Regions from separate parts of the uncultured Veillonella sp. genome, predicted to be linked through region 3. Evidence: riboswitches for the same ligand, from Rfam matches in the RefSeq annotation. Region 3 holds a riboswitch; each other region holds the start of a gene.
The links. Region 3 has a riboswitch for cobalamin ahead of RYO55_RS08065 (methylmalonyl-CoA mutase family protein). Riboswitches for the same ligand answer to the same signal wherever they lie in the genome.
Positions count from the first base shown of each region.

Region 1: another riboswitch for cobalamin. It lies ahead of RYO55_RS04475 (methylmalonyl-CoA mutase family protein); the one in region 3 lies ahead of RYO55_RS08065 (methylmalonyl-CoA mutase family protein).
Region 2: another riboswitch for cobalamin. It lies ahead of nikB (nickel ABC transporter permease); the one in region 3 lies ahead of RYO55_RS08065 (methylmalonyl-CoA mutase family protein).

Region 1 covers NZ_CAUVFT010000011.1:29,518-35,829, reverse strand. The annotation lists gene scpA (methylmalonyl-CoA mutase) at 1-914, opposite strand, end outside; gene RYO55_RS04475 (methylmalonyl-CoA mutase family protein) at 919-3,081, opposite strand; cobalamin riboswitch at 3,371-3,547, opposite strand; gene rarD (EamA family transporter RarD) at 3,716-4,612, shown strand; gene RYO55_RS04465 (DUF3829 domain-containing protein) at 4,689-5,588, opposite strand; partial or broken gene RYO55_RS04460 (EamA family transporter RarD) at 5,721-6,062, shown strand.
Region 2 covers NZ_CAUVFT010000010.1:30,408-36,719, reverse strand. The annotation lists gene RYO55_RS04145 (ABC transporter substrate-binding protein) at 1-845, opposite strand, end outside; gene nikC (nickel transporter permease) at 999-1,820, opposite strand; gene nikB (nickel ABC transporter permease) at 1,820-2,758, opposite strand; cobalamin riboswitch at 2,903-3,090, opposite strand; gene potE (putrescine-ornithine antiporter) at 3,495-4,826, opposite strand; gene argH (argininosuccinate lyase) at 5,416-6,312, opposite strand, start outside.
Region 3 covers NZ_CAUVFT010000030.1:10,268-16,579, reverse strand. The annotation lists gene RYO55_RS08085 (FAD-binding and (Fe-S)-binding domain-containing protein) at 1-120, shown strand, start outside; gene RYO55_RS08080 (TPR end-of-group domain-containing protein) at 325-936, shown strand; gene RYO55_RS08075 (DUF3829 domain-containing protein) at 1,098-1,997, shown strand; gene rarD (EamA family transporter RarD) at 2,098-2,994, opposite strand; cobalamin riboswitch at 3,197-3,372, shown strand; gene RYO55_RS08065 (methylmalonyl-CoA mutase family protein) at 3,661-5,823, shown strand; gene scpA (methylmalonyl-CoA mutase) at 5,828-6,312, shown strand, end outside.

The sequences.
Region 1 (6,312 bases), on a different contig from region 3:
GCACGCATTTTTGCCACTTCCATGAAGTAGTTTTTACCGATTGCCCAGAAGAAGGACAAGCGTGGTGCGAACTGGTCAACGTGAAGTCCCGCATTAACACCGGTACGGATATATTCGAGACCATCGGCCAATGTGTAACCTAATTCGATATCCGCAGTAGCGCCCGCTTCTTGCATATGGTAGCCGGAAATGGAGATACTATTGAACTTAGGCATGTACTGGGATGTATACGCAAAGATATCGCCGATAATGCGCATGGACGTAGCTGGAGGATAAATATAAGTATTACGTACCATGAACTCTTTCAAGATATCATTTTGGATTGTACCAGCCATAACCTTTTTATCTACACCTTGTTCTTCACCAGCCAAGATGTAGAACGCCATTACTGGCAATACGGCGCCATTCATGGTCATGGATACAGACATTTGATCAAGGGGGATACCGGAGAATAAAATTTCCATGTCGAGGATGGAGTCTACCGCAACACCCGCTTTACCAACGTCACCTACTACACGAGGATGATCGGAGTCATAACCACGGTGAGTAGCAAGGTCAAAGGCGATAGACAAACCCTTTTGGCCCGCTGCCAAGTTACGACGATAGAACGCATTGGATTCTTCCGCTGTGGAGAAACCAGCGTACTGACGTACTGTCCAAGGACGCGTTACATACATCGTGGAATAAGGTCCGCGCAAATACGGAGGCACACCGGCCATGTAGTCAAGGTGTGTCATTCCTTCATAATCCATCTCCGTATAGAGCGGTTTCACCTGGATCTGTTCCATCGTCGTATTGTATAACTCTTCAAAGCTTTTTCCTGTTTCTTTTTGAAGTTCAGCAAGCCATGCATCGCGAGATGTTGCTGTCTGAGATTCCAAGCCAAGAGAGGAGAAGTCTGGATTTTTAAACATGAGCTCACATCCCTTTCTTATCTTGTAACTTATTCAAGATTTCGTAACAATTTGCACGAACAGAAATGAAGTCGTCCACGCCAGCTTCACGGTACACAGGTTCTAAGTCCTTAGGAGGTGCCCCTGCTAAAATAACCGTTACATTCGGCATAGTTTCTTTCAATTCCTTAGCAAGTGGTGGTACCAATTCTGGATATGTATCATCTGTAGAACAGATAACGACAACATCAGCACCACTTTCACGAGCAGCTTTCGCAGCATCAGCCGTTGTTTCATGACCATCATTTTTGATAACTTCAAAAGCACCTACTTCGAAGAAGCCTGTGGAGAAGTCCGCCCGAGGTTTATGTTGAGGGATTGGGCCCATATTGGCCAAGAATACCTTCACATTATCTTTCGTACGTTGTTTATAATTCTCAGTGCGCATGCGAAGTGCTTCAAACTGTTCAGTCCAGCGATGAGCTGCAATGGATTCAATGGTTTCGGAAGCAATATCACCAGCATCTAAAGCCTTCCGGATTTGACGTATTGTTAATTTTTGTAATGCACCGAGTTCAATAAGACCAATCAAAGCGCCTGGCTCTGTAGTACCTGCTTCTAGGGTAGCCTGTGCTTTCACAACCGCATCTGGCTCCGCACTTGCCAAGTACTCCTCGATTTGAGCAACCCGTTTTTGACGCAATGTTTCTTGATTTTCTGGTTTTGGATCAAGCAATTCTTCAGTCATGTTCGCATACATGTTATTACCTACAGCCACATCTCTGCGGAATGCAAGGTTTTTGAAGCGTTCGTCAAGAACAGCTTTAACTTGAGCTTGTGGATAGCCTTCTTTCAAAGCTGCTACGATACCACCTTTAGCCTCAATAGTTTGGAACTCAGCCCAAATTTTTTCACATAATTCGGCTGCCAATGTTTCCACATACCAGGAACCGCCTACAGGGTCCACAGGTTGACGCAACTCGAATTCAGTTTGCAACATAACTTGGATGTTACGGGCAATACGGCGAGAGAAGTCGTCAGCTTTGCGAATTGGTTGGTCAAATGGAGATACTTCAAGGCTATTCAAACCGCCTACAACGCCGGAGAATGCCTGTGTCGTGTTACGCAACAGATTTACATACGGATCGTATACGGTCTTTGTGAAAGCCGATGTTCTGCCGTGTACATGAACGGCACGGTCAGCTTCTTCTGCACCAAAGGCCTCCATAATGCGCGCCCAAAGCACGCGCAATGCACGTAGTTTAGCAATTTCCATGAAGAAGTTTGCCCCCAAGGAGAATGTAAACATCATGCTTTTAGCAATAGTATGAATATCGATGTTCCGTTGTGCTAATTGACGCACATAGCAAACTGCTGTTGCCAATGCATAGGCAACCTCTTGCACATCATTAGCGCCACCATTAGCGTATACATCGCCAGATACAAGTACAGTTTTAAGCTCTGGAGCTTGTTCTTTAGCCCATACAACAGTATGTGCCATTTCATCAAAGGCTGTATCTAAAGACATATGCAATGTACCATCTTTAGCCCAAACACCAATAGGGTCTGCGCCAACGAGACCTTTCAAGTCAGAGGTCTGTTTTTTAGAGCCTTTCACCGTAGCGGCTAACATACCGAGCAAGATAGCTGCAGAAGCACCTGTTTCAATGTATAAAGGATTTTCCTTTAAATTAAAACGTTCAATCAATTGGCTACAATCATCCATAGTAGACAGAGATGTACCGCCGATACCAACAGCTGCGCCTACTTGCACATCTTGATCATGGCGTGTTGCTTCATCAAGGCGAATATTGTGAATGGTGCCACCTTTTACAATTTCGTATAAACTTGCATGGTTAGCATCCTTAGGAAAGGATTCGTCTACATATTGGGATACGCCCCAAGAGTCTTTAATATACCCACTTGCCTTTGTGCCACGTAGGAACTCACCTGCTCCAGGATATACACCCTTTGGAATTTTTTCTCCATGCAATGCAGGCGTGTAAATTGGTTGTAACGTAATTCCCTCATAGGTTTTAGTGAACATCTTCTTATGGAAGTCGCCACCTTTTAACGCTTTTTCAACCTCGGCCTGCCATTGTTCATACGTAGGTTTCTTAAACTCATCAAAGGATACAGGTGCTAATAAATCACGTTCAGCATCCTTTGAAGTCTTTTTGTCAGACATATATGTGCCTCCTTTTCAACTCGAAACCATACCGAGAAACAGCGCACCGTACCTGCGAATTGTTAGATATATGAATCACTCGAGCTTTATCTTATTGGACCACATCAACCTCAAAATGTGTCCATCGGTTTAATGTCTATAAAACTTGACGCATATACTCAACATCCACTCTAAGGGCAATAAAAAACGTGCCACCTAAAGTGACACGTAAGGTTTCTTATTGAAAGGTACACTAAAAAATACTGTAGACAGCATACCCCAATCCCCTTCCTATCGCTCGTAGGTACATAACGGTGATTATCAAATAGGCAGTTCTCCTGGCTCGGGATCATCACCTCGCTTTCGCCTTCCCAGATTACTCCAGTGACATATATGAAAGCAGGCTCATCCTTACAGTGGCGGGACCGCATCGGCTTATACCGATTTCTCTATTAAGTCTTACGACACCTATTCTCTATATTCGTTGTTCTAAGTCCAATATAGTGTAACAATATGCACAAAGTCAATGAACATAACATTTAATCATAAGTACCAAAACCAAAGTTATAACTGAAAATCATATGTAATAACTAAAACGCATGGGTTAAGAATTTAAGAATTAATGATATAATAAGTGCTATCACGAGGAGGCATTATGGACCATACAAGTAAAAAAGGGTTAATCACAGCCCTTAGTTGTTATATAATTTGGGGCTTACTCCCTCTATATTGGGCATTATTAAACCATGTTTCACCGTATAATATACTGGCACAGCGCATTATCTGGTCAGGTATTTGCATGGCTATCGTTGTATTTGGCCTACATTTTAAACAATTTAAAAAGGACTTTCAATTACTAAAAGAACAACGTTCACAACTATTCCTACTTTTAGTTGCGGCAGTCATCATCAGCGTAAACTGGTTCACCTACATTTGGGCCATCGCCAATAATCAAGTTATGAACACGAGCCTTGGCTATTACATCAACCCACTCTTCAATGTAGTATTAGGTGTCATCCTATTTAAAGAGGTTCTATCTATACCAAAAAAGCTGAGTGTCCTTATCGCTACCATCGGCATCGCCTTACTCACCTATCAAGTAGGATCCTTGCCGTTGGTATCGATGATCCTCGCCGTTTCCTTCGGTCTTTATGGGGCCGTAAAAAAGAAACTACTCATCTCTCCCTTTACGAGCATCGCCTTTGAGGCCTGGCTATTAACACCGCTAGCCTTACTATATACGACCATGATCGATAATACAGTATGGTCTTATTTCAGTACAGACTGGTATACATCCATTCTGCTCATAGCCTGCGGTCTAACTACATCTGTTCCATTGGTGCTATTCTCCTATGGTGCGCAACTATTGCCGCTCAACCTACTAGGCTTCCTGCAATATGTATCCCCTACCATTGCCTTGTTGCTAGCCATCTTTTACTTTGGTGAAAGCTTTGGCACACCACAAATGATCGCCTTCGGTTGTATCTGGATAGCCTTAGTATTATTTTCCTTATCAAGCCAAATTACAACGCGTATTAGCCTAAAAAAGTAAGATATATCGTATATCAACTAAAAAGCTGTATCAAATGACATTCTCATTTGATACAGCTTTCTTTTATATAGACTTATTAATCTAACTCATTCATATTGGTCGTATTCATATTAGAAATATAATGGTTATAGGCCTCAATCATACGATTATAGTCGTTATCTTGTTTTGATCCCATATAGGTACGAATTGCACCAATTGTAGAGTTTACAGAAGTCTTAACAGAATCATACTTAGGACTAGTAATGCCATTTGATACATCACCAATAGCTTGCAACTCTTGATTGATAGCATTTACATCTAGTTGTTTTTCACTATCAATCTTTTCTAGGACCGCAGTAAGTCGCAAATGAACCTCTTGTGCTGCAGCTGCATTTTTCTTGCCTGCATCACGCAATTGTTGTAACCGTTGTTGCAAGCGCTCCGTATTGATTTTATGCATAACATTATCAAAGTCAGCATAAACAGGAACAAATTGTTCATACAATTGAACATATTTAGGACCTAATTGTTGCTCCTTAGCATAGTTATCTGTGGTATACCCTTTAGATTTATAGTATGCATCGAGCTCTTCGGCCACCGGTGTAATTTCATTCAATTTTGAAAGCAACTTATCTAAAGGCTCCTTCATTTCATCATAAGGAATACCGGCTTGCTTAGCCTCTTCTAATTCTTTTTGTAGCTGCTTAAAGTTCGGCGCATTAAAAACAGTTAAATGCTGCCCAGCTTTTAACTCATTAAGAGTTGGCGTATTCGCATAATCAAACATTACAGCCATGCGATTGTATCGGCTTACAGCTTTCACATATTGATTAAATAACTGCACCTGATCTTGCTCAGACCGTTGCGCAATTTCCTTACGGCTCTGTTCAGTACCCTGCCATAACTCTGACATACTACAACCGCTCAAAAATAATGGGGATGTTAATGTCGCCGCACACAACACAGCCATTGCTACCCTTTTACCAAATAGTTTCATGATGAATCCTCTCCTTTCATCAATACACAACCTAATTTATACATATTAATTATATCCTAATATGATTTTTATGAATAGGATTAATATATAAAGATCATATTTGATAACTAAAATGAATACGTAGTGCTAGGTGCCGTTGAAGCTTGGCTCTTAACACCGCTAGCCTTGCTATACACAACTGTCTTCGATACTACCTCTTGGTCTTATTTTGGCACAGACTGGTACACTGCTTTGCTCCTCATGGGCTGTGGTTTAACTACAGCAGTTCCTTTTATCCTTTTCTCCTACGGAGCTCAACTATTACCACTCAACCTACTAGGCTTTCTTCAATATTTAGCTCCTACAATTATATTTTTACTATCTATTTTCTATTTTGAAGAAAGCTTTGATATACCAAACATCATTGCCTTCTCCTGTATTTGGATAGCACTTGCCATATACACCATGTCCAATCAACCAAAGCAAACGAAATAATTAGCTATACAAAAAGCTGTATCAAATGACATTACCATTTGATACAGCTTTTTTACACACTAATATTACACTTATTTAATTTACCTCTTAGCCCTATTTATTCAATTCATGCTATTCATTATACAAAACTATATTGTCAAGTGACTAATAGGAACATAGGTGACCAATAGTCACCACTATAATGATACAAACGATGCTAGACTACAAATGAATAAACTATACGCCTAGCCATTGTTTAACACGTATATAC
Region 2 (6,312 bases), on a different contig from region 3:
TCCCCAAGAATACCTTTTTGATTAATACGGGCCAATACGACACGAAGAGATGCGATTTCATCTACTTTGAATTTATCATTGCCTTGGAATAAACCAATTTCACCAGGGCCGATGTTAACAGCCATATCTACGTCGCCAGATTGTAAGCTTATAGCGCGAGTATTAGGGTCATCGATGGAAGGAATTTCTACAGTTTTAAATGGTACTGTACCATCCCAGTAGTTTTCGTTCGCAGCCATTTCAGCACGTTCTTTAGTGAAGGATTTAACTACATATGGGCCTGTACCGATAGGGCCTTCCTTCGCAAAGTTACGGCCATCTTTTTCAGCTTGGACATCAACAATTAAGAATAATGGATCGGCCAAAAGACCAGGCATATTAGGATATTCTTTCGTCGTATGAATTACCAATTGTTGACCATTTGCTTCGATGGAATCATATTCAAAGAACGTTTTTGCACGATTGGATTTTTCAAAAGCACGTTCGATAGATGCTTTAACAGCTGCAGCATCAACCTTTTTACCGTTGGAGAATTTTACTTTGTCATTGATTGTGAAAGTCCACGTTTTATGGTCTGGGGATACTTCCCATTTAGATGCAATCCATGGTTGAGGTTTCATTTGTTCGTCAAACTTAGCCAATGTTTCACCTACACCATAGCGCATTACAACCCATGCGAAGAAGTTTTCTGTAGGTTCTAATGTGGATGCGAAGTTAGTAACGCCTACTTTTAATACATCTTTGTTAGCAGCACCATTATTATCAGATCCACAACCTGCTATGAAGGAACCCATCATTACAATACTAAGACCTGCTAATAGAGCCTTTTTCCAAGATTTTTTCATTTAAAATCTCCTTTTACAACTATATGTAAATCATAAAAACATTTAACATCATCACTATCTAAAATAGTTGTGATGGAAAAACCATAATTTCTTACCAGTCATAATGAAACTTTCACTAAATAAAGATTCAAATTTATGAAGGTAAAAACAATTTTATCCTTGATTTTTTGGATCCACTACATCTCGTAAGGAATCAGACCAAAGATTAAAAATAGATACCACGATTAAGATCGACATACCAGGGAATACCATAAGCCATGGACTTGTTTGCAAGTACTGGCGGCCTTCGTTAAGCATAAGGCCCCATTCAGGTGTTGGTGGCTGTGCACCAAAACCAAGGAAGGAAAGCCCTGCCACCTCAATCATGATGGCCCCAATATCAAGTGCACCTGTAGTAACAACAAGAGGCATAATATTAGGAATAATATGTCGTCTTAAGATAGTTGCCGTAGACGCCCCCATCATAACCGCAGCCGTTACATATTCTTCACCACGTACTTTTAACGTCATAGAACGTACTAAACGAGCATATTTTGCCCAACCTACTACAGATAAGGCCAAAATCGTATTCACAATGCTACCACCCAAAATACCAGCAATAGCGATGGCTAAAACAACACCTGGAAAGGATAACATAATATCAGCTAGGCGCATGAGAACCATTTCGACTTTGCCGCCGAAATAGCCTGCTATAGCACCGATGATAGTACCAATACTCACCATGATAACGACGATGGATACGCCCATGAACAAGGATAATTGAGTACCGTAAATGATACGAGATAATACATCACGTCCTAATTTATCTGTACCAAACCAATGTTGGCTGCTTGGTGCTTGCAATGCCTGACTTATATTTGAGGTGAAAGCATCGCCCGGTGCAAGCCAGGGTGCAAAGATAGCGATGAGAACAATGATAATCATCAACCCACTATAGAAAGAGAACAATTTATGTTTTTGAATAAATTCTGCCATTATGCTCTCTCCCTTTTCAATCTAGGGTCTAATAAGATATATGATGCATCAACCAATGCGTTAATACACATATATGCTAAAGCAACCCACAACACAAAACCTTCGATCAATGGATAATCGCGCATGGTAATAGCATAAATTGCCATATTCCCAAGTCCCGGCCAAGAGAATACCATTTCTACGACTGCCACACCACCTAGTAACCAACCGATAAGAACACCAAGAATAGTGATGAGTGGTAACACCGCATTAGGTAAAATATGACCGAATAAAATTTTTATCTCACTAACACCGCGAGCACGAGCGCCAATAACATAATCCTTTTGCATTTCCTCAAGGATAACGAGCCGCACTTGACGCATGTATTTAGACCCAACAACAACTGCCAAAGTAATAGCGGGCAAAATAACACCAGACGCAGTCACGCGAGAGGATGCAATCGGTACAAGGCCTAATTTAAGACCGAAGATGTAAATCAGTATAAGACCTAACCAAAACGTAGGCATAGATACGCCTACGAAAGATAGAAATCTCAACACATAATCAACCCATTTGTTACGATTTAAGGCGCTTATAATACCTGCAGGCAATGCATAGAGCAGCGTAAATACTAAAGCCGTACCCGCTAACATTAATGTACCTGGTAAAGCCTCCAACATACGATCTACTACTGGTTTTTTAGCAGAATAACTCATCCCCAAATCACCTTGTGCGACATTGACGACCCAGTTTGCATACTGTACTACAAATGGTTTATCTAACCCAAGCTGAGCTCGAGTTTCATCGATAAGCTCCTGAGATACGATAGTATCTGCCGTTTCAAGTAACATCGTTACTGGGTCACCTGGTGCTAAATAGGTGAGACAAAATGTCAAAAATGTGATGCCAAACAAGGTAACAATAAATTGCCCCAATTGTTTGACAAAGCGTTTGCCCATAGGCGCCTCCTAAACTCTCTAAACACTAACAACAATTCAAATGACAAACTAATGGTACTAGCTTTTTTATATAGCGTTGAAGCTTAAAGGCTAGGGAACGAAAAAAGGCTAGTCGCCCGACTAACCTAAATTAAGCACAGCATATGCATACCATGCCTTTAGAGCAGGCTTTCTGACTTTGATTCATCGCAACATTTCGGCCTTCCCAGTTTCCCAGTGACCCTATAATGAAACCTTGCTCCTCATTACAGCTATTTGCATAGTATGGGTTTTTCACCCATTTTCCTCTTTTACGCTCGGTAAATACCGACACTCACTAGTTCATTCATTTTTATCGATTATAAATATACTATATTAATACTCTATTTGCAATACATATACCCCTTATGGGTATATGTATTTCGCGTATTTTCAATATAGTTTTTATACTGATAAAAAATATTAATTAGTGATTAAATTCATAATCCTGCATAAAATTATATAAATTAACTTATATAAATAATTTTTTATTTATATTTACTGTATATGACGGTATATATATTAATTTTAATAATAATAAAACAATGTAAAACTTTATTATAAAATCTTTTTATACACAGCGAAAATTTGATTAATAATAATACTCTTTATGTTTTTTCATATCTGGCTCGCATTAATTATAAGTCTAATGCATGATTATGATAAAAAAAGAGGCTATTACCAAGTAATAGCCTCTAATAAGACGAGATATATTCAGTTAATCAATACTTTGTTGTAAGCGGTGTGCTCTGCGTGTATCCCACGCTTTACGCAAAACATAAATCACCAAACCTATGCTTACTGCCACCGCACTACCTACCATAGCATCAAAACCACATGCGTAGATTGCATATAGACAATAAAGAACGCCTATACCGAACAAGTAATTAGAGCGTTTAATACGACTTTCAGCTACGCCAGCCATACGCATCATTGTAGGTACTGCCAAAATGCACAATACATACGGTACTACGTTAGTTACAACCGCTAAGTTTACTAAGATTTCAAATTGCTCACGCAAGGATTCGCTTGCAGTGAACAAAGTAAGTAATGTTTCAACAGCGAGTAAAATCAATACGCCACGAACAGGAGCATCTTTGCTATTTACACGGGCAAATATTTTAGGGAAGTAACCATATTCTGCTGCGCTTTTGAATACACGGGACAATGTGAATTGCCAACAAAGTAAAGCACCAAAGCAAGAAATAACCATAGCAGCCATAACGATGTTCGCAATAGTATCATTGAACATGTATACGAATGTCAAGCCGAATGGTGCGTTAGAATTTAATAAGTCAACGTTCGGCACAATACCTGCCATAACGTTTGTGGACAAGATATAAACCACTGCCACTGCTAATGTACCTGCCACTGTAGCGATAGGTACATTTTTCTTTGGATTCTCAACAGCATCAGCATTAGCCGCTGCGGACTCAAACCCTAGGAAGCCCCATAAAGTTAGGGAAATAGATTGTTTTACCGCATCATAAAGCGGAAGATCATTTGGGTTCCATGCCGCCCAATAGATAGATGGATCGAACCAATGCCAGCCAATTGTACCGATTAATAAAACCGGAATAATAGAACCCCAAATAGTCATGTTGCTGAGTCGACCTGTAAAGCGATTACCTCTAAAGTTTAAAATCGCTGCAAACCACAAGAGCACAATTGTTACTTGACTTGTTTGTGTCGCATTGAGGTCAACACCAAAGAAAGCTGCGCCATAACCTACGGCAGATACCGCGATGGCGATATTAGCAATGATGAGAGATATGCTGTAAGCATAGCTCGCCATAAAATGTCCAGTTTTACCGAAGCGATGTTCTGCATAACCGCCCATGCCCCCTTGTTTTTGGGAGAACATACCCGCTTGAGCAAAAATATACGCTAGTAAAAGCGCACCCACAGCTGTCACGAGCCAAGATAAAACTGAAATAGTACCAACTTGAGCCAAATTAGTTGGTAACATAATGATCCCAGCTCCTAGCATATTGGCTGCTACCATTGTGGTTAGCTGGAATACAGACATTTTTTTAGCGGTGGTTTTCATGTATCAATCCCCTTTCACTAAGGTGAATTTTTTCTCGTCCATAATTCACTTAAAATATATATACCGCTAAGTAAATCCAGTTCGTGCTGTGATGGGCTTGAATGTGAATTTACCGTTTTTATTCTTATTACGAGTTAAATAATAACACCTATGAAACCAAAATAAAAGTACTTTATTGGCGGACAAGGCATATTACACGAATTGAATAAATTATAGGTAATTTATCAACTAAAACGAAGAGAATTCATTTTAATTGCGGCAAAGTATATTTTTACCCTATTTTATTCTGTGTATAGATGTAATTTTTCCTATCTATCACGGTTATAGTGTCCTAGTACAAGACTATTATTTCCTCACAGTCCACTATATGTGTACACGCAAATGCATCATTTTAATAGTTAATTATCAATTAGAATTATGGGATTTATAGGTATCGTCTAGCTTTTAAATAAAAAATCGATATACATATAAGTATAATAGGCAATATTAGCCCCTTAATGAAATCCTTATATGTATATCGATCTTATTTTTTCAGATTTTATTGATAACTATTCTTTATTTTTATCTACTGCTTATTCCGCACTAAGTTCTACTCTTGTACAGATTCAACGATTGCTTTCCATTCAGCAATTTGTTTTTCCTCAGCAGCGATAATAATTTTACCATTATTACGTTGTCGTTCCACACATTCTGGAGCCGTACCAGAATAGTTATTACGACCTGCAACACAAGCTTCGATGGAGATAGCGTCAAGAATATCAGCATCAAAACGGTTGGAAATAGCTTTGAAGTCCTCTACGGATAAATCAAGAAGTACGCAACCTTTTTCGATGCAATGATGCACCGCATTACCTACAATTTCATGGGCTTCACGGAATGGGACGCCTTTCTTCGCAAGATAATCTGCCATATCCGTAGCATTAGAGAAGTCGTCATCAAGGACTGCTTTCATATGAGACCCATTTACCTTCATACCGCGAATCATAGCCGCATTGATAGACAATGCAAAGTGAACTGTATCGATAGCATCAAAGATGCCCTCTTTATCTTCCTGCATATCCTTGTTGTAGGTAAGTGGTAATCCTTTCAAAGTTGTTAAAAGTCCTAACAAATGACCATAGGTACGGCCTGTTTTGCCACGAACCAGCTCGCAAACGTCAGGATTTTTCTTTTGCGGCATAATACTAGAGCCCGTGCAGTGAGCATCATCAAGTTCAATAAAATTGAACTCATTGGTAGACCACAAGATCAACTCTTCGCTAAGACGACTCAAGTGCATCATCACTAAAGATGCAAATGACAAGAATTCAACTACGTAATCGCGGTCAGATACGGCATCCATGCTATTTTCATAAATTCGAGAGAATCCCAATAGTTTTTGTGTGTACGTTTGATCAATGCCGTATGTAGAACCAGCTAATGCGCCCGCACCAAGAGGCATGATGTCAGCATGTTTAAATACCATCAACAAACGATCAAAATCGCG
Region 3 (6,312 bases):
GGTGCTACACTTGGTGTAAGTTCCAGTTCTACATGTGAAATTGGTCTTGGTGAAAGTGGCGGCATCCCATTCGTAAGCGTTGCATACTTATTGGATCGTTGCTCTAAGGCTAAAAAATAATATGTAAAACCTATAATTGATAGTGTTTACTAGTTGTAGATTTCTATGCTATACTCTGTACAGGTAGAGTTTATGGAATTACTGACAATATAACGAAAAAGGACGAGTTGCAGCTCGTCCTTTTTTGTATATAGTTTTAGTATACTTATAATCATATTTAATACATTACATGATAGTACTTAATAAAAATATAGGGGTTATTATATGAGATATATTCTATTATGTATATGTTTGCTTAGCCTATTAGGTTGTGGCATAGACATTAAGACTCAGCAAGATACTAAACCAACAACAACAGCTAATGAACAAGCTAAAACAATTCAAGGTCAAGATGAACATGTAATTGCCGCCAAACAAGTCCTATCGTCTGGCAATTATGATAAGGCGATAGAAGAATCGACAATAGCTATTAATGTAAATGCCAATAATGCTGAAGCCTATTCTATACGAGGCTTTGCAACAGCACTTAATGGCGATATAGCTAAAGGTTTGATTGATACGAAGAAGGCTTATGATTTAGATCCTAATAATGTGGCTAACTACTATAATATGGCCATGGTCTATAAGTTGCAAGGTCAGTTAAACGATTCTAAACAATGGTTTGAAAAGGTGTTGGAAAAGGACCCTAGTAACACTTGGTCTGTGTATGGTATTGCTACCATTTATGCAGACCAAGGGGATGATACTAAGGCTCTTGATTGGCTAGAAAAGGCTATAAAAATTGATCCTTCTGTAAAGGCGGTTGCAGCCGAACAAGACCATTTTGAACGCTTTCACAATAATGAAAGATTTAAACAACTTGTGGGAAGTAAATGATGTGTATAGGGCTGATCATTGGTCACCCCTGACTCTATTAGTCACTTGACAAATGATAGTTATATGATTTTTACGCATTGGTTCTATTTATACAAATCATAATGGTATATAATTAGAATGTATAAACTAAGCTGTATATTGATGAAAGGAGAGAATTCATCATGAAACCACTTGGCAAAAGGATTGCAATGGCTGTATTGTGTGCAGTAACGTTGACAGCACCTTTGTTTTTGAGCGGTTGTAGCATGTCAGAGCTATGGCAGGGCACTGAGCAGAGCCGTAAGGAAATTGCACAGCGGTCGGAACAGAATCAGGTACAATTATTTAATCAATATGTGAAAGCCATAAGCCGATATAATCGTATGTCCGTTATGTTTGATTATGCGAATACACCGACGATTAATGATTTAAAAGCAGGCGAGCATTTAACTGTATTTAATGCACCGAATTTTAAGCAGCTACAAAAAGAATTAGAAGAGGCTAAGCAAGTCGGTATTCCTTATGATGAAATGAAGGAGCCTTTAGATAAGTTGCTTTCAAAATTGAATGAAATTATACCGGTGGCCGAAGAGCTCGATGCATACTATAAATCTAAAGGGTATACTACAGATAACTATGCTAAGGAGCAGCAATTAGGTCCAAAATATGTACAGTTGTATGAGCAATTTGTGCCTATCTATGCAGATTTTGATAATCTGATGCATAAAATCAACCTCGATCGATTACAACAACGGTTACAAGAATTGCGCGATGCAGGTAAGAAAAACGCAGCCGCAGCACAAGAGGTTCATTTGAGACTTACCGCTATTCTTGAAAAGTTAGATAATGAAAAACAATTGGATGTGAACGCGATTAATCAAGAGTTACAAGCTATTGGTGATTTGTCTAATGGCATTACTAGCTCTAATTATGATACTGTTAAGACCTCTGTAAACTCTACAATCGGTGCTATTCGCACTTATATGGGTTCAAAACAAGATAAGGACTATACTCGTATGGTTGAGGCTTATAACCATTATATTTCTAATATGAATACGACAAATATGAATGAGTTAGATTAATAAGATCTGAGTTTATTTACGTTAGACACGTGTAAAACGAACACATAAAAAGCTGTATTAAATGAGAATTCCATTTGATACAGCTTTTTGGTAATGTATTCTATTTTTTTATCTTAATACGTGTCGTCATTTGATTGGATAGGGTGAACAATACGAGTGCCACCCAGATACAGCCGAAGGCTATGAGTTGGGCTGTACCAAAGCTTTCACCAAAGTAGAAGATGGCCAAGAAGAAGCCCATGGTAGGGGATAGGTATTGTAAAAAGCCGAGTATGTTCAGTGGCAATAGGTGGGCACCGTATGAAAAGAGGATGAGCGGAATCGATGTGGTAAGGCCGGCGCCGATGAGGAGGAGACCGGTCGGTGTTAGGTTTTCGATAAAGGCCCACGAGGTGGTGTCCATAACCGCTAAATACCACAATGCCATCGGTGTGACGAGCCATGCCTCGAAGGCGATGCTCGAAAATGGATGGATGGTGAGTCGTTTCTTAACGGCTCCGTAGAGACTAAAGGAAACGGCTAGGATGATAGAGACGATGGGTAGAGTTCCCATTTGAACAGTCATGATGGCCACACCTAAGAATGCAATGGCAATACTCAGTTTTTGTGGCCATAGTAATCTTTCTTTATAGATTAGGATACCCAGCAATACATTGAGCAATGGATTGATGTAATAGCCAAGGCTCGTGTCGAGTACGTGTTGGTTCGTAACGGCCCAAATGTAGGTGAACCAGTTGATGCTGATAAGTATAGCAGCCAGTAATAGTAGACCTAATTGCGTAAGGTGGGTGCGTAAAAGTTGTATGTCCATACGCAGTTGTTGGCGCCCTGTGGCGATGACGAGGAAGAACATCCAAAATCCGGACCAGATGATGCGGTGCGATAGTACGGAAAAGGATGATACTTGGTTTAAAAGTGCCCAATAGAGGGGCAGTAAACCCCAAATTAAACAGCACAGCAATGTGGTGCTGAGACCTTTTTTATTTATATCATTCATGATGCGACCTCCTACTAGTAGACATATTATATCATGATGGTAGCGTAGCAACTTCAAATAACTTAGTTAATTCTCAAAAATTACATCTATGCATTTTCATCATTTTATATATGCATTAGTTATAACCTAAAATTTACTACTTATGATTAACTGTTATGTTCATTGACTTTGTGTATATTTTTACACTATAGTGGACTTAGAACAACGAATACAGAGAATAGGTGTCGCAAGACTTAATAGAGAAATCGGTACAAGCCGATGCGGTCCCGCCACTGTAAGGATGAGCCTGCTTTCAAAATGTCACTGGAGTAATCTGGGAAGGCGAAAGCGAGGCGTTGACTCCAAGCCAGGAGAACTGCCTATTTGATAATCACCGTTATGTACCTACGAGCGATAGGAAGGGGATTGAGGTATGCTTGCTACAGTCTTTGGCTACAGTGTTTTTAGTGTACCTTTCAATATGTAACCTTACGTGTCACTCTCGGGTGGCACGTTTTTTATTTGCCACGCTAGAGAGTCTGTTTCATATATGGCATAGGCTTAGTATAATTGGAGAAGCATCAGATTGATGAATAGTGTGTGCCTATGTAACTCATGTACAAAGCAACTTACTGGTACGGTGCGCTGTTCCCCTGTATGGTTTCAAGTTGAAAAGGAGGCACATATATGTCTGACAAAAAGACTTCAAAGGACGCTGAACGCGATTTACTGGCGCCTGTATCCTTTGATGAATTTGAGAAACCTACGTATGAACGATGGCAGGCTGAGGTTGAAAAGGCGTTAAAGGGTGGCGATTTCCATAAAAAAATGTTCACCAAAACTTATGAAGGTATTACGCTTCAACCGATTTATACACCTGCATTGCATCAGGACAAGATTCCTAAGGGCGTTTACCCTGGCGCAGGCGAGTTCCTACGTGGCACAAAAGCAAGCGGCTATATCAAAGATTCTTGGGGCGTATCTCAATATGTTGATGAATCCTTACCGAAGGATGCCAATCATGCAAGTTTATACGAAGTTGTGAAAGGCGGAACTATTCACAACATTCGTCTTGATGAAGCAACACGTCACGATCAAGACGTGCAAGTAGGCGCATCTGTTGGTGTAGGCGGGACATCCTTGTCCACAATGGATGATTGCAGCCAATTAATTGAACGATTTAATCTTAAGGAAAATCCTTTATACATCGAAACTGGCGCATCCGCAGCGATTTTGCTGGGGATGTTGTCGGCTACTGTGAAAGCTTCTAAAAAGCAAACATCCGATTTGAAAGGTCTAGTAGGTGCAGATCCTATCGGTGTGTGGGTTAAAGACGGTGCTTTGCATATGTCATTGGATACTGCTTTTGATGAAATGGCACATGCTGTTGTATGGGCTAAGGATCAAGCCCCTGAGCTTAAAACTGTGCTTGTATCCGGTGATGTATACGCTAATGGCGGTGCTAACGATGTGCAAGAGGTTGCCTATGCATTGGCAACAGCTGTTTGCTACGTGCGTCAATTGGCACAACGCAACATTGATATTCATACCATCGCTAAGAGCATGATGTTTACATTCTCCATGGGTGCAAATTTCTTTATGGAAATTGCTAAATTGCGTGCGTTGCGCGTGCTTTGGGCTCGCATTATGGAGGCTTTTGGTGCTGATGAAAGCGACCGTGCCGTTCATGTACACGGCAGAACATCTGCTTTCACAAAAACCGTATACGACCCATATGTAAACTTGTTGCGTAACACAACACAAGCATTCTCCGGCGTTGTAGGTGGTCTCAATAGCCTTGAAGTATCTCCATTTGACCAACCAATCCGCAAATCCGATGAATTCTCTCGTCGTATTGCTCGTAATATCCAAGTTATGTTGCAAACTGAATTTGAATTGCGTCAACCAGTTGACCCTGTAGGCGGTTCTTGGTATGTAGAAACCTTGGCTGCTGAACTCTGCGAAAAGATTTGGGATGAATTCCAAACTATTGAGTCTAAGGGTGGCATCATCGCTGCATTGAAGGAAGGTTATCCTCAAGCGCAAGTTAAAACGATTCTTAATGAACGCTTTAAAAACCTTGCATTCCGTAAGGATGTAGCGGTTGGTAACAACATGTACGCGAACATGACGGAAGAATTGCTTGATCCAAAACCTGAAAATCAAGAAACATTGCGTCAAAAACGGGTGGCTCATCTCGAAGAATACTTGGCAACGGCAAATCCAGAAGCGGTTGTAAAAGCCCAATCTACACTTGAAGCAAGCACAACAGAGCCAGGTGCATTGATTGGACTCATCGAACTTGGGGCATTACAAAAAATGACAATGCGTCAAATCCGTAAGGCCTTAGATGCTGGCGATATTTCGTCTGAAACAATTGAACCTATCACAGCTCATCGTTGGACTGAACAATTTGAAGCCCTTCGTATGCGTACGGAAAACTATAAACAACGTACAAAAGATAATGTGAAGGTATTCTTAGCGAATATGGGCCCTATTCCTCAACATAAACCTCGTGCGGACTTCTCCACAGGTTTCTTTGAAGTAGCAGCCTTCGAAGTAATCAAGAATGATGGTCATGAAACGACGGCTGATGCGGCAAAAGCGGCTCGTGAAAGTGGCGCTGATGTGGTAGTTATCTGTTCTACAGATGACACATATCCTGAATTAGTACCACCACTCGCTAAAGAATTGAAAGAAACTATGCCTCATGTAACGGTTATCTTGGCCGGTGCACCTTCTAAGGACCTTGAACCTGTATACCGTGAAGCGGGTGTAGATGATTTCATCTCTGTTCGCGCAAATTGCTACGAAATTCTACATGCGTTACAAGATAAGAAAGGGATGTGAGCTCATGTTTAAAAATCCAGACTTCTCCTCTCTTGGCTTGGAATCTCAGACAGCAACATCTCGCGATGCATGGCTTGCTGAACTTCAAAAAGAAACAGGAAAAAGCTTTGAAGAGTTATACAATACGACGATGGAACAGATCCAGGTGAAACCGCTCTATACGGAGATGGATTATGAAGGAATGACACACCTTGACTACATGGCCGGTGTGCCTCCGTATTTGCGCGGACCTTATTCCACGATGTATGTAACGCGTCCTTGGACAGTACGTCAGTACGCTGGTTTCTCCACAGCGGAAGAATCCAATGCGTTCTATCGTCGTAACTTGGCAGCGGGCCAAAAGGGTTTGTCTATCGCCTTTGACCTTGCTACTCACCGTGGTTATGACTCCGATCATCCTCGTGTAGTAGGTGACGTTGGTAAAGCGGGTGTTGCGGTAGACTCCATCCTCGACATGGAAATTTTATTCTCCGGTATCCCCCTTGATCA